DNA from 4 places in the Pseudomonas sp. PS02288 genome. Region 2 is predicted to be linked to each of the others. Evidence: predicted binding sites of a transcription regulator. Region 2 holds the regulator's gene; each other region holds the start of a gene.

Region 1 (3,511 bases), on a different contig from region 2:
GCACGCGACCGGACTCGTCCACGGTGCCGTCGGCCATGCGGTGACTGGCACTCATCGCCTTCACCGCCGCGCCAACTCCGCCCTGCAGCCGGGCGATCATCTGCTCGATCTCCTCGGTGGACTGCTGGGTGCGCTTTGCGAGGTTGCGTACCTCGTCGGCGACCACCGCGAAGCCGCGCCCCTGCTCGCCCGCCCGCGCCGCCTCGATGGCGGCATTCAGCGCCAACAGGTTGGTCTGCTCGGCGATGCCCTTGATCACATCCAGCACGCGGCTGATCGACTGGCTGTCGCTGGCCAACTGGTTGATCACCAGCACCGACTGATCGATCTCGCCCGCAAGGCGCTGGATGCTGCCGACCTGGGATTCGACCAGTTCGCGCCCGCTGACGGTTTCCTCGTTGACGCTGTGGGCGCTGTCCACCGCCGCGGCGGCACTGCGCGCGACCTCCTGGGCGGTGGCCGACATCTGGTTCATCGCCGTGGCGACCTGCTCGATCTGGCTGCGTTGCCCCGCCACCGCCTGGTTGCTTTCGCCGGACACCACTTCCACGCGATCGGCCTGGCGCTCGACTTCCACGACGGTCAGCCCGACCCGCTGGATCAGGTCGTGAATCTTCACCACGGTACCGTTGAACACCTGCCCCAGCTCGCCCAGCTCGTCGGAGGTCTGCGCCTTGAAACTAGCGGTCATGTCACCGGAGGCCACCTTGTCCATCACCCGGCCTAGGCTTTTGAGCGTGCTGCGCGTGGACACGTAGAAGCCGCCGTAGAGGTAGCCGATCAGCAGGAACACCGCGATCAGCGCCACCACCAGCAGCAGCATCTGCCGGCGATGCTCGGCCAGGCGCTGCTGCAGCTCGCTCTCAAGAAAGCCCAGCGCGGCATCGCTCAACTGGTACGACTTGGCCATCTGCGCGCTGAGGTCTTCGTAATATTCCGGCCACGGCGTATCGAGGGTATCGGCCACGGTGATCTTGTCTTCGATCAGCGTGCTGGACTCCTTCAGGCTGCCACGACTCGCCTGCGCCAGCCCCTGAAGGGCCGCGCGCGCCCCGGTACTGGTGGACAGCGCGTTTTCCAGCGCCACGGCGTATTCGCCGTCGAGTTTTTCCAGGACCGCGATCAGGTCGTCCATGCGGTTGCTGGCCGCCGAGTTGAGGAAGCCCAGCCCGAGGGAGTAGCTGCCGGTGGCGCGGGCCGCGCCCAGGGTATCGGTGACTTTCAGCGTGGAGGTGGTGACCAGTTCGGTGAGTTGGCGCACCGACCGGTCCGGGTCCTGGCTCAGCCCCGCATCGGAGGCGACGAAGGCGATGAAGGCCTGCACGCGCCCGAGCTGCTGGTCGACCAGCGCCGACTTGTTCTGCAACGAGGTTTCCGCCTGGACGGACTTCAAGCCGGCCAGCAGTTCATCGCGCTTGGCGTTGAAGTCCTCGACCTGCTGGGTGGTTCCGCCCGCCGACTGCAGCGCGCCGATGGTTTCCACCAAGGTGTCCTGCAACTGGCTGATGCGCCGCTCGACATCGCCCGCGTTGCCGGACTGGCCGATCAGCGAATTGATTTCGACGAGGTTGCTCAGCGACTCGGTGTCGCGCTGGATGTTGAGGGTCCTGCCCAGCAGGTCGAGGCTGTCCAGCTCGATGCGGGTACCGATGAACTGATCATAGGAGTCGCGCACCAGATAGAAGTTGGTGACGAGCATCGGCAGGAAGAACATCACGCTGATCAGGCTGAACTTCATCGCGAAACTCAGCCGGCTCATCAGGGCGATCGCCGGGTACAGAATGGTCTTCAATCGAATTCTCCCGATTATTTTTATGGTCGGCGGAGAAACAGCAGTTTTCGCTGAATGGGCGCAGCAGCTACCCAGGCACTTTCAGGGGCGCAGCCGGCAGCCGCGGAGCCTGTATACCTGATATCGGCGTTGCGATTTGTAACTTAAGGTTAAGCGTTTTGCCATCATTCACCAGACGCAGGTTGCATCTCGTAACCGGGCTCACAGGAGCAGCGCGCGGATCGCCAGGGCGGCATACCAAAGCACGGCCGAACGCACCAGCAGTTGCCAGAGAAGATCGAGGCTGGCGACGCCTGGGTCGCCGACCAGCGGCTCGCCGAGATCGCCCGCCGCCCGCCCCGCCCGCTCCAGCAACTGCTCGGCAGGAAGGTTCCAGTTGAGCAGCTCGTGCAGCAGTTCACGGCTGACGGCGATGAAATTTCCGACCAGCGCGAAACTGGCCACCAGCACCCGCGCGGGGACGAAATCGAGGCCGTGGCGCAGCTGCAAGGCACGCTCACGCAGCGCCGGGCCTTGCGCCTGCTCGGCGAGCAGCGCCACCAGCCGGTAACCGAGCGCCGCCACCGGCCCCAGCAGCGCGTACCAGAAGATCACCGCAAAGAAACCCTGATAGCCCTGCCACAACAGGTAGCGCTGCACGCGCCGCAGCAGCGAACCCGGCTCGCAGGCCTCGATGCCCATGTCGCGCTCGGCCACCAGCTCCGCCGCTACGGCGTCGCCACGGCGCCAGGCATCACGGAACGGGCCGCAGGACTTCTGCACGTCGCCGCGCCCCAGGCTGTAGATCAGCACCAGCAGATGCACCGGCAGAGCCAACCATCCATAGGCGAGCGGTTGCAGGATCAGCAGCACCAGCGCCAGGACCAGCAACGGCGGCAGGACCAGCAGGATCAGCCGCAGCCACGGCGCGCCCGCGTCGGTGCCGGAGTCGATCCGCGCCAGCAGCCTGAACCAGAGGCCATCGCGTTGGATGCGGTGGCGCAAGCCGGACAGCTTTTCCACCAGCAGCGCGAGCAGCAGTACCAGAAAGCTCATTGAGTTGACTCCTCTGTCAGTGCCGCGCGCAGCCGCGGCCAGTCGAAGGCGCCGCCGGGGTCGGTCTTGCGGCCGGGCGCGATGTCGCTGTGGCCGACGATGCGCTCGGGGCGGATGGCCGGATAGGCCCGTCGCAGCTCACCGGTCAGGGTCGCCAGCGCGGCGTACTGGGCGTCGCTGTAGGCCAGGTCGTCGGTGCCTTCGAGTTCGATGCCGAGGGAGAAATCATTGCAGTTCTCGCGCCCCTCGAAGCGCGACACTCCGGCATGCCAGGCCCGGTCGCGGCAGGATACGAACTGGAACACCGCGCCATCGCGCTCGATGAGGAAGTGCGCGGAAACCGTCAGGGAGCAGATATCGGCGAAGTAGGGATGCTCGTCCGCGACCAACTGATTGGCGAAGAACTGCTGCACCTTGCCGGTTCCAAACTGGCCCGGCGGCAAGCTGATGTTGTGAATGACCAGCAGGGATATTTCGCCGGACGGGCGAGCGTTGAAGTTGGGCGAAGGGCAATGCCGGACGCCTTCGAACCAGCCGCTGTGCGGATCCAGGTACATGGGGGACTCCTCGACGAGTCGCCACTCTAGAGCAGGCTCCAGACCCACGCAAAGCCTGGCGCTTGGAAGCGCCTCGCGCATGGCCAACGGCCAGAAATGCAAAAGCCCGGAAGAATCGCACCGTTCG
Region 2 (3,511 bases):
GTTGACGTTTCGTCGCGAACCGCGTTGAGCCGCAGGGACGGGGCGCGTTTTTCGCAGGCCGGCGTCACTCGTCGTTCATCTGGAGCAACCAACTTCTCTCCTCCTTCCTTGCCCTGCGAAAACGCCTAGGTCGTGGCCGTAACCAAAACGTCGACGGGTCCTAGAATCCAAGACTGGATAGCAGATCGTCGACATCGTCCTGACCGGATACGACGTCATCACGCTTATCGGCATGAATCTGCGGACCTTCACCCCGGGAGGACTCTTTTTGTTGTTTTTCTTGCTCGGCACGCAGCCCTTCGTGGTCGTGCTTGATGCCGGCGAAACGATCGACCTGGCTGGCCATGAGCATCAGCTTGAGCAGATTGCTCTCGACTTCGGTGACCAGGGTGGTGACACGCTTGATCACCTGACCGGTGAGGTCCTGGTAATCCTGCGCCAGAAGAATGTCGTTCAGGTGGCCGGAGAGCTTGGCGCCGTCCCGCTCGCTGCGCGCGAGGAACAGCTCGACACGCTTGGCCAGCTCGCGAAAGGCGTCAGCCCCGATTTCGCGGCGCATGAAGCGCTGCCATTCGACGCTCAGGCTCTGGGCCTCGTCGGCCATGCCGTTGACCACCGGCGCGCACTCTTCCACCAGATCCATCGTGCGGTTGGCCGCACGCTCGGTCATCGTCACCACGTAGGAGAGACGCTCGGTGGCATCGGAGATCTGCGACACTTCCTGCGCGTGCGGAACACGGGGATCGAGCTGGAAGTTGACGATGGCATTGTGTAGCTCGCGGGTGAGCTTGCCGACTTCCTGGTACAGACCGCGATCGCGGACCTGATTCAGTTGATGGATGATTTGCACCACATCAGCGAAGTTGCCTTTTTCGAGGCTTTCGGTCAGCTGACGGGCATGGGACTTCAGGGTCGACTCGAAGTCATCGCCCATAGAGATGTTGTCGTGATCCATAGCGCCCTCGAGGCGAACATCAGCCGTTGACCCGCTCGAAGATCTTTTCGATCTTCTCTTTCAGTACCTGGGCCGTGAAGGGTTTGACCACATACCCGTTCACGCCGGCCTGGGCCGCCTCGATGATCTGATCGCGCTTGGCTTCAGCAGTCACCATGAGCACGGGAAGGTGCTTGAGTCGATCATCGGCGCGCACCGCACGCAGCAGATCGATCCCGGACATGTTGGGCATGTTCCAGTCGGTGACCAGGAAGTCGAAGCTGCCGCTGTGCAGCATCGGTAATGCCGTGGTGCCGTCGTCGGCCTCCGCGGTATTGGTGAACCCCAGGTCACGCAGGAGGTTCTTGATGATCCGTCTCATCGTGGAGAAGTCGTCCACGATGAGGATTTTCATGTTCTTGTCCAAGTCGACCTCCGTACAATCCCAAACGCCGCCTCGCAGCGCGCGCCTCGCAAGCGTGAAACCGGCTGCCTCAGTGCGCGCGCCATTCAACCAGACGTGCCCGCAAACGCGCGGCACACTGGCTGTGCAACTGGCTGACGCGCGACTCGCTGACCCCCAGCACCTCGCCGATTTCCTTCAGATTCAGTTCTTCGTCGTAGTACAGCGAAAGAACCAGCCGCTCGCGTTCCGGAAGATTGGCGATGGCGTCGGCCAAGGCCCCCTGGAAGCGGTCATCCTCCAGATCGCGAGCGGGTTCGTAATGGGTGAAGCTACCGTCCTCGTGCAGGCCCGAACCGTGCTCGCCTTCCTGCAGGAGGTCGTCGAAGCTGAACAGTCGGCTGCCCTGAGTGTCGCTCAGGATGCCGTAGTACTCTTCAAGACTCAATTTAAGTTCGGCCGCAACCTCTTGATCTTTAGCGTCTCTGCCCGTTCTCGCCTCGACGGCGCGGATGGCGTCGCTGACCATGCGGCTGTTGCGATGCACGGAACGCGGAGCCCAGTCGCCCTTGCGCACCTCGTCGAGCATCGCCCCACGGATACGGATTCCGGCGTAAGTCTCGAAACTGGCGCCCTTGCCCGAGTCGTACTTCTTGGCAGCCTCGAGCAGGCCGATCATTCCGGCCTGCATCAGGTCCTCCACCTGCACGCTGGCCGGAAGCCGGGCCAACAGGTGGTAGGCGATCCGCTTGACCAACGGTGCATAACGCTCGATGAGCTGAGTTTGCGAGTCCTTCGCCTGCGATTTGCTGTACATACGAAGTCCACTGGCGGCTGTCATACGGGTGAGTCTGCGGTAGTCGGTTTAACCAGACGCTCGACGAAAAACTCGAGGTGACCGCGCGGGTTGGCCGGCAATGGCCAGGTGTCGACTTTCTGCGCGATCGCCTTGAACGCCAGCGCACACTTGGAGCGCGGAAAAGCTTCATAGACAGCGCGCTGCTTCTGTACGGCTTTGCGCACCGACTCGTCGTAAGGCACGGCACCCACGTACTGCAGGGCGACGTCGAGGAAGCGGTCGGTGACCTTGGTGAGCTTAGCAAACAGATTGCGACCTTCCTGGGGGCTGTGCGCCATATTCGCCAGCACCCGGAAACGGTTCATGCCGTAGTCGCGGTTGAGCAGCTTGATCAGCGCGTAGGCGTCGGTGATCGAGGTCGGCTCGTCGCAGACCACCACCAGCACTTCCTGGGCGGCACGGACGAAGCTGACCACGCCGTCGCCGATGCCGGCCGCGGTGTCGATGACCAGCACGTCGATGTTGTCGCTGATGTCGCTGAACGCCTGGATCAGGCCGGCGTGCTGCATCGGCGTCAGCTGCACCATGCTCTGGGTGCCGGAAGCGGCGGGCACGATGCGCACGCCGCCAGGGCCTTGCAGCAGGACGTCGCGCAGGTCGCACTGGCCGTCGATGACATCGGCCAGGGTGCGCTTGGGCGAAAGACCGAGGAGCACGTCGACGTTGGCCAGACCCAGGTCGGCGTCGAGCAGCATCACCCGCCGGCCGAGGTCGGCCAGGGCCAGCGACAGGTTGACGGACACGTTGGTCTTGCCAACGCCGCCCTTCCCACCGGTCACCGCGATCACTTGAACTGGATGCAAACTAGCCATTTCTCTTACACCTTGTCTGCGACTGAGCAGGCAACTGTCTCTCGACGGTCAATTAGCCGACGCGACGCGCCGAGTTGTTGTAGAGGCCGGCGAACATGTCGGCCATTGCATCTTCACTGGGTTCTTCCGGGGCTTGCAGGGCGACGGCGCGGCTCACCAGCTGATGGCTGCGCGGAACGTGCAGATCATCCGGGATTCGCGGGCCATCGGCCAGATAGGCTACCGGCAGACGCTGGCTGATTGCCAGCCCGAGCACTTCGCCGAGGCTGGCCGCCTCGTCCAGCTTGGTCAGCACACAACCGACCAGGCCGCAACGCTTGTAGCTATGATACGCGGCCTTGAGCACCTGGCTCTGGCTGGTGGCCGCCATGACGAGGTAGTTCTTCGACTTCAGGCCGCGGCTGGCGAGTGCTTCGAGCTGCATGCGCAGGGCCGGATCGTTGTTCGGCAGGCCGGCGGTGTCGATCAGGATCACGCGCTTCTTCGCCAGCGGGGCGATGGCC
Region 3 (3,511 bases), 130 kb from region 2:
CGAGAAGGTCGCTCACGACACTCCCGAGAAGATCCTCAAGGCCACCATCGATCCGCTGGTCGGCGCTCAGCCGTTCCAGGGCCGCGAGCTGGCCTTCCAGCTGGGCCTCAAGGGCGACCAGATCAAGCAGTTCACCCACATCTTCGTCGGCCTGGCCAAGCTGTTCCAGGACTACGACCTGGCTCTGCTGGAAGTGAACCCGCTGGTGATCAAGAAGGACGGCAACCTGCACTGCCTGGATGCCAAGATCAACATCGACAGCAACGCCATGTACCGTCAGCCGAAGCTGCGTGCGATGCATGACCCGTCGCAGGACGATCCGCGCGAAGCCCACGCTGCCAAGTTCGAACTGAACTACGTTGCCCTGGAAGGCAACATCGGCTGCATGGTCAACGGCGCTGGCCTGGCCATGGGCACCATGGACATCGTCAACCTGCACGGCGGCAAGCCGGCCAACTTCCTCGACGTTGGCGGTGGTGCTACCAAGGAACGCGTTACCGAAGCGTTCAAGATCATTCTCTCCGACAGCAACGTCGCGGCCGTTCTGGTGAACATCTTCGGCGGTATCGTTCGTTGCGACATGATTGCCGAAGGCATCATCGGCGCCGTGAAAGAAGTCGGCGTGAAGATTCCGGTGGTCGTCCGTCTGGAAGGCAACAACGCCGAGCTGGGCGCCAAGGTCCTGGCTGAAAGCGGCCTGAACATCATCGCGGCAACCAGCCTGACCGATGCTGCAGAGCAAGTGGTCAAAGCTGCGGAGGGCAAGTAATGAGCGTCCTGATCAATAAAGACACCAAAGTCATCTGCCAGGGCTTCACCGGTTCGCAGGGGACTTTCCACTCCGAACAGGCGATTGCCTACGGTACCCAGATGGTTGGCGGCGTGACTCCGGGCAAGGGCGGCACCACGCACCTGGGCCTGCCGGTGTTCAACACCGTCAAGGAAGCCGTCGAGACCACCGGCGCTACCGCTTCGGTGATCTACGTTCCGGCTCCGTTCTGCAAGGACTCGATCCTGGAGGCGGCATTCGGCGGCATCAAGCTGATCGTCTGCATCACCGAAGGCATCGCGACCATCGACATGCTGGAAGCCAAGGTCAAGTGCGACGAGCTGGGCGTGACCCTGATCGGGCCGAACTGCCCGGGCGTCATCACTCCTGGCGAGTGCAAGATCGGCATCATGCCAGGTCACATCCACCTGCCGGGCAAAGTGGGCATCGTGTCGCGTTCCGGCACCCTGACCTACGAAGCCGTCAAGCAGACCACCGACGCCGGCTTCGGCCAGTCGACCTGCGTGGGCATCGGTGGCGACCCGATTCCGGGCTCGAACTTCATCGATATCCTCAAGCTGTTCCAGGCTGACCCGAAGACCGAAGCGATCGTCATGATCGGCGAGATCGGTGGTTCCGCCGAGGAAGAAGCCGCTGCCTTCATCAAGGCCAACGTGACCAAGCCGGTGGTGTCCTACATTGCTGGCGTGACTGCTCCGGCAGGCAAGCGTATGGGCCACGCCGGTGCCATCATCTCCGGCGGTAAAGGCACTGCGGACGAGAAGTTCGCTGCGCTGCAGGACGCCGGTGTGAAAACCGTTCGTTCGCTGGCCGACATCGGCAAGGCCCTGGCCGAGCTGACCGGTTGGGAAGTCAAGAAAGCCTGAGGCTGACTTGATGTGAAAAAGGCCACCTTCGGGTGGCCTTTTTCTTTTCCGCCTTACGAAATCCAGCGCTCAAGCCTGGGGCAGAGCGGTCGATAAGTCGTTATCGCCCGCACGCTGTCCGCGCGGGCTCATGTAACCGAGGAAACCGTTCCATGCAGTGGTTCGCCAACCTGCGTATAGCACTGAAAATGGCCGTGGTTCCCGCGATGCTCTGTCTGTTGCTCATAGCGCTCGGCGTCGTTTCGTCGTTGTCGCTGCGCAGCATCGCCAGCCGCGTAGAGGTGGTCACCCAGAACCTCGGGCCGGGAATGGATCGGGTCGCCAAGGTCGCTGACAGCATGGCGCGGCTGCAGTTGAGCGTGCGCCACTACGCGCGCAGCGGCGATCAGGCGACCGAGCAGGAGTTTCTCGAACTGGACCGCGATCTCGGCGCTGCCCTGGAGCAGACCAGCGCGCACCTGCGGGATTCGCAGCGCAGGCAACTGCTGGCCTCCATGGAGAACCTGCATGCGCAGTACAGCCAGTTGTTCCGCGAATCGCTGGTGCCGCTCAGCCAGGAACATCAGAAGCTGATCAGCGGCGAACTCGGTCGGCAAGGCCCGGCGATCGAGAAGGTTCTCAGCTCGATCCTGGAAAACGCCCAGCAGGACTTCAACCTCGACGCGGTGTTCTACTCCAGCGCGGCGATGCGCCATCTGCTACTGGGAAGTCAGTACCTCTATCAGTTCCTGCAGGAGAACCAGCCCGATCAGGTTAAGTCGTTCCAGACCGAACTGGGCAACGCGCAGAGCACCATGAGCGTTCTGCGCGACCGAACCAGCAGCCAGAGTACCCAGGACAAACTGAACGGCGCGTTGCAGAGCCTTGAGCTGTACAAGGCCGCAGCGGACAAGGCCGTGCAACTGGTGGGCGCGCGCAACGCGACACTGCAGAAGATGGATGCCATCGACCCGCAGATCGCCGACCTCGCCAGCCAGTTGCAGCAAAGCATCATGCAGTCGATGGATGCCGCGGCGGCAGACGCCGACAGCACCGTGGCGCGTGCCAACCTGCTGTTCTGGGGGCTGGTGCTGGCGGCGCTGCTGGTGGCCGGGCTCACGGCTTACGCTGTCGGTGCGGCGCTGGTGCGCCCGCTGGCGCGGATCAACGTGATGCTCGAGGACATGGCAGCCGGGCAGGGCGATCTGACCCGGCGCCTGCCGGTCCAGGGGCAGGACGACATTGGTCAGCTGGCGCAGAACTTCAACCGTTTCGTGGAGAAGATCAGGCGCACCGTGGCCGAGGTTTCCAGCGCCTCGCACACCTTGCAGAAGTCCGCCGAAGACCTGCAGGATTCCGCCGAAAGCGCGCACCGCGATGTGCAGCAACAGCGCGAGGAAAGCGACCAGATTGCCTCGGCGATGGTGGAGATGGCGGCGAGCGCGCAGGAGATGTCCCGGAATGCGCGCGCCGGTCAGGCGCTGTCGCAGGATGCACGCACGGCCGCAGGTGTCGGCCTGGCACGGGTCCGGGCGAATCAGGAGGCCATGCTGGTTTTGTCCGGCAAGGTCGACAGTCTGGCGACGGTGATCGAGTCGCTGCGCGAGGACAGCGGGCGTATCGGCTCGGTGCTCGGGGTGATCGGCGGGATCGCCGAGCAGACCAACCTGCTGGCTCTGAACGCCGCCATCGAGGCGGCGCGGGCGGGCGAAATGGGCCGCGGCTTCGCCGTGGTGGCGGACGAGGTGCGCTCGCTGGCCCAGCGCACGCAGCAGTCCACCGAAGAAATCCAGGAAATCATCCAGGCGCTGCAGCGACGCACGCAGTCGTCCATCGAGATGATGAGCGACAGCCAGCAGGCGGTGGGCCACGCCCG
Region 4 (3,511 bases), on a different contig from region 2:
CTGCTCAACGAGCATGTGCTGATCCGCCAGAACGATGCCGAACTGCTGCTCGCCGGCATCGCCGACTATTCGGCGGGCATGTACGAACCGAGCCACCGCAGCGATCCGCTCGCCGCGCTGGAGGGCGCGCCCGAGGGTGTCGTCCGCCTGCTGCTGGCGCACCAGCCGCGCTCGGCGCCGGCGGCGCTGGATGCCGGCTTCGACCTGCAGCTCTCCGGGCATACCCACGGCGGCCAGTTCTGGCCGTGGATGCACTTCGTTCGGCTGCAGCAGCCGTGGGTCGCCGGCCTGCACCGGCTCGGCACGCTGCAGGTCTATATCAGCCGGGGCACGGGATACTGGGGGCCGCCGCTGCGTTTCGGCGCGCCGTCGGAGATCACCCGGATCAGCCTGACGGCCGCCGGCGGCCAGTAATTCCTTTTCCCTGAGCGAGAGGTGAGCAATGAGTTCGGCAAAGGTGCGCATCGCGGTGATCGACGACTGGCAGGACGTGGCCCGCGACGTGGTGGACTGGTCGGTGCTCGAGGGCATCGGCGAGGTGAGCTTTCTGCACGACTATCCGGCGGATACCGCCACGCTGATCGAGCGGCTCGCCCCGTTCGAGGTGATCTGCGTGATGCGCGAACGCACCCGCTTCGACGACGCCCTGCTGGCCGGCCTGCCGCGCCTCAGGCTGCTGGTCACCGGGGCGATGCGCAATGCCGCCATCGACCTTGCCAGCGCCACGCGCCGCGGCATCCAGGTCTGCGGCACCGACAGCTACAAGCAGGCGGCGCCGGAACTGACCTGGGCGCTGATCATGGCGCTGGGACGCAACCTGCTGGCCGAGGCTGCCTCGTTGCGCAACGGCGGCTGGCAGGTCGGGCTGGGCCGCGACCTGTACGGCAAGACCCTCGGCATCCTCGGCCTGGGCGCCATCGGCCAGCGCATCGCCGGCTACGGCCAGGCGTTCGGCATGCGCGTCATCGCCTGGAGCGAGAACCTCACCGCCGAACGTGCGGCGGCGCTGGGCGTCGAGTATGTCGACAAGCGCACCCTGTTCGAGCAGGCCGACGTGCTCACCGTGCACCTGGTGCTCGGCCCGCGCAGCAGGGGCCTGGTCGACGCGCAGGCGCTGGGCTGGATGAAGCCCACGGCGTACCTGGTGAACACCGCCCGCGGGCCGATCGTCGACGAAGCGGCGTTGATCGCCGCGCTGCAGGAAAAACGTCTGGCCGGCGCCGCGCTGGATGTCTTCGACGAGGAGCCGCTGCCCGCCGATCATCCGTTCCGCCACCTCGACAACGTGCTCGCCACGCCGCACGTCGGCTACGTCAGCGAGGCCAACTACCGGGTGTTCTACGGCCAGATGATCGAAGACATCCAGGCCTGGGCCGCGGGCGCGCCAATTCGGGTGATCGGCTGATCGACGTGTTGCCGGGGATCGCAGGGCGGGCTCCTCCGTCGCGGCCGTAGCCCGGCGGGCCGGCGTTGCGAGCTCTTCTTGCCGGGTTCCTGTGCGTCGCTATACCGCAGTGGTGGACTCAAGTAAGCTCGCCACCCGCCGAATAACGGGGTACCTGGCCCCCCCCCCGGCGCCCGTCATTCGCAGCGAGAGATCACATGTCGCAACCCAAGTCCCGCATAGCCTGGCAGCTCGCCGTGGCATTGGCCCTCATTCTCGTGGTGATGATCGGTGCCAGCACGCTGTTCGCCCTGCGTTCGCTGGATAGCGCCAACTTCGCCACCCGTGAGCAACACCTGGCCAGCGAGGCGCGCCTGCTCGCCGATCAACTGGCGACCTTCCACGGCAGCCTGCGCGAGAGCACACAGCGCCTCGCCAGCCTGTTCGAGAAGCGCTTCGCCAGCGGCTTGAGCCTGCGCGCGGACGAGCGGGTCGCGGTCGGCTCGCTGACCCCGCCGACGCTCTATCTGAACGGTCAGGTGCTGAACAACGACTTCGCCCTGGTGGACGAGTTTCGCCAGCTCACCGCCGGCGCCGCCACGGTGTTCGTCCGCGACGGGGCGGAGTTCGTCCGTGTCACCACCTCGCTGAGTAAGCAGGACGGCAGCCGCGCCATCGGCACGGCGCTCGACCACGCCCACCCGGCCTACCAGCGCCTGCTCGCCGGGCAGGGCTACGTCGGCCGCGCGTCTCTGTTCGAGCGGCTCTACATGACCCAGTACACCCCGGTGCGCGACGCCAGTGGCCAGGTCATCGCGGTGCTCTTCGTCGGCTTCGACTACACCGACGCGCAGAACGCGCAGTTCGCCAACCTGGCGCGCTTTCGCATCGGCCAGACCGGCTCGCTGGCGCTGCTCGACGAACAGGGCAAATGGCTGGTGCCGCCGGCCGGCGCCAACGACCCCGCCGCACTGGCACCGCGCGCCGCCGAACTGGCCCGCGAGCCGGGCCGCGGGCAGTTCTTCAACGACGGCCGCGAGGACTTCTACGCCGTCGCCGCGCCCTTCAGCGAAGGGCCCTGGCAGGTCATCGCCAGCCTGCCGAAGAAGGAAATCCGCGAAGTGACCTGGCACGTCGGCAGCCAGCTGGCCTTCGGCAGCCTGCTGGCGATGCTGATCGCCGCGGCGCTGGTGATCGGCCTGCTGCGGCGCAAGCTGCGTCCGCTCGGCGAGCTGGTCCGGCAGGCCCGCGCCCTCGGCGGCGGCGACCTCAGCGCGCGGATGACGGTCAGCAGCCACGACGAGATCGGCGAACTGGCGAGCAGCTTCAACCACATGGGCAGCGCGCTCGCGGACATGGTCGAGCACATCCGCAGCGCCTCGCTGCAGGTGAGCAGCCGCGCCCACGCGCTGTCCGGGCTGTCCAGCGGCGCCTACGAGGGCATGGAGCAGCAGTCCGGCGAGATCGCCAGCATGGCCGGCGCGGTGGAAGAGTTCAGCGCGACCTCGCTGAACATCGCCGACAACATGCGCGAGACCGAACGCATGGCCAGCGACAACGCGCAGCAGACGCGCATCGGCCTGCGCAGCATGGACGAGGCCTCGCGGTCGCTGGAACAGATCGCCAGCGCGCTGAACGGCACGGCGACGGTGATCGACACGCTCGGTCAGCGCTCGCAGGAAATCGGCGGCATCGTCGGGGTGATCACCTCGATCGCCGAGCAGACCAACCTGCTGGCGCTCAACGCCGCCATCGAGGCCGCGCGCGCCGGCGAGGCCGGCCGCGGTTTCGCCGTGGTCGCCGACGAGGTGCGCAACCTCGCCGCGCGAACCCGCAAGGCCACCGAGCAGATCTCCGGGATGATCGGCAGCATCCAGAGCGAGACCAGCAGCGCCATCAGCACCATGGAACACGGTCGCCAGTTGATGCAGGGCGGCCTGGAACTCAACGCCAAGGTGGGCGCCGCGCTGTCGCAGATCGCCGGGCAGAGCGAGGCGGCGGGCGAGCAGTTCGCCGCCATCACCACCGCCACCCAGGAGCAGAGCAGCACCGCCACGGTGCTGAGCTCCAACCTGCAGGGCATCGCCCAGGCCAACAGCGAACAGCGCGAAGTGGTCGCCCACCTGG

The links. Region 2 encodes FliA, which starts transcription of late flagellar genes. Its sites were predicted from a motif close to CTAAAGTTTNNNNNNNNNNNGCCGNTAA; they were not measured.
Region 1: a site for FliA is predicted at 1,913-1,940, ahead of QMX85_RS18040 (methyl-accepting chemotaxis protein). Genes of this name have one in related genera too.
Region 3: a site for FliA is predicted at 1,725-1,752, ahead of QMX85_RS01365 (methyl-accepting chemotaxis protein). Genes of this name have one in related genera too.
Region 4: a site for FliA is predicted at 1,523-1,550, ahead of QMX85_RS15615 (methyl-accepting chemotaxis protein). Genes of this name have one in related genera too.

Annotation. Positions count from the first base shown of each region.
Region 1 is NZ_JASCPA010000051.1:4,692-8,202, reverse strand. It holds gene QMX85_RS18040 (methyl-accepting chemotaxis protein) at 1-1,792, opposite strand, end outside; gene ampE (regulatory signaling modulator protein AmpE) at 1,994-2,827, opposite strand; gene ampD (1,6-anhydro-N-acetylmuramyl-L-alanine amidase AmpD) at 2,824-3,384, opposite strand.
Region 2 is NZ_JASCPA010000001.1:155,745-159,255, reverse strand. It holds gene QMX85_RS00725 (protein phosphatase CheZ) at 161-955, opposite strand; gene QMX85_RS00720 (chemotaxis response regulator CheY) at 975-1,349, opposite strand; gene fliA (RNA polymerase sigma factor FliA) at 1,429-2,178, opposite strand; gene fleN (flagellar synthesis regulator FleN) at 2,175-3,008, opposite strand; gene flhF (flagellar biosynthesis protein FlhF) at 3,061-3,511, opposite strand, start outside.
Region 3 is NZ_JASCPA010000001.1:287,510-291,020, forward strand. It holds gene sucC (ADP-forming succinate--CoA ligase subunit beta) at 1-769, shown strand, start outside; gene sucD (succinate--CoA ligase subunit alpha) at 769-1,656, shown strand; gene QMX85_RS01365 (methyl-accepting chemotaxis protein) at 1,809-3,511, shown strand, end outside.
Region 4 is NZ_JASCPA010000039.1:40,978-44,488, forward strand. It holds gene QMX85_RS15605 (metallophosphoesterase) at 1-414, shown strand, start outside; gene QMX85_RS15610 (D-2-hydroxyacid dehydrogenase family protein) at 443-1,405, shown strand; gene QMX85_RS15615 (methyl-accepting chemotaxis protein) at 1,603-3,511, shown strand, end outside.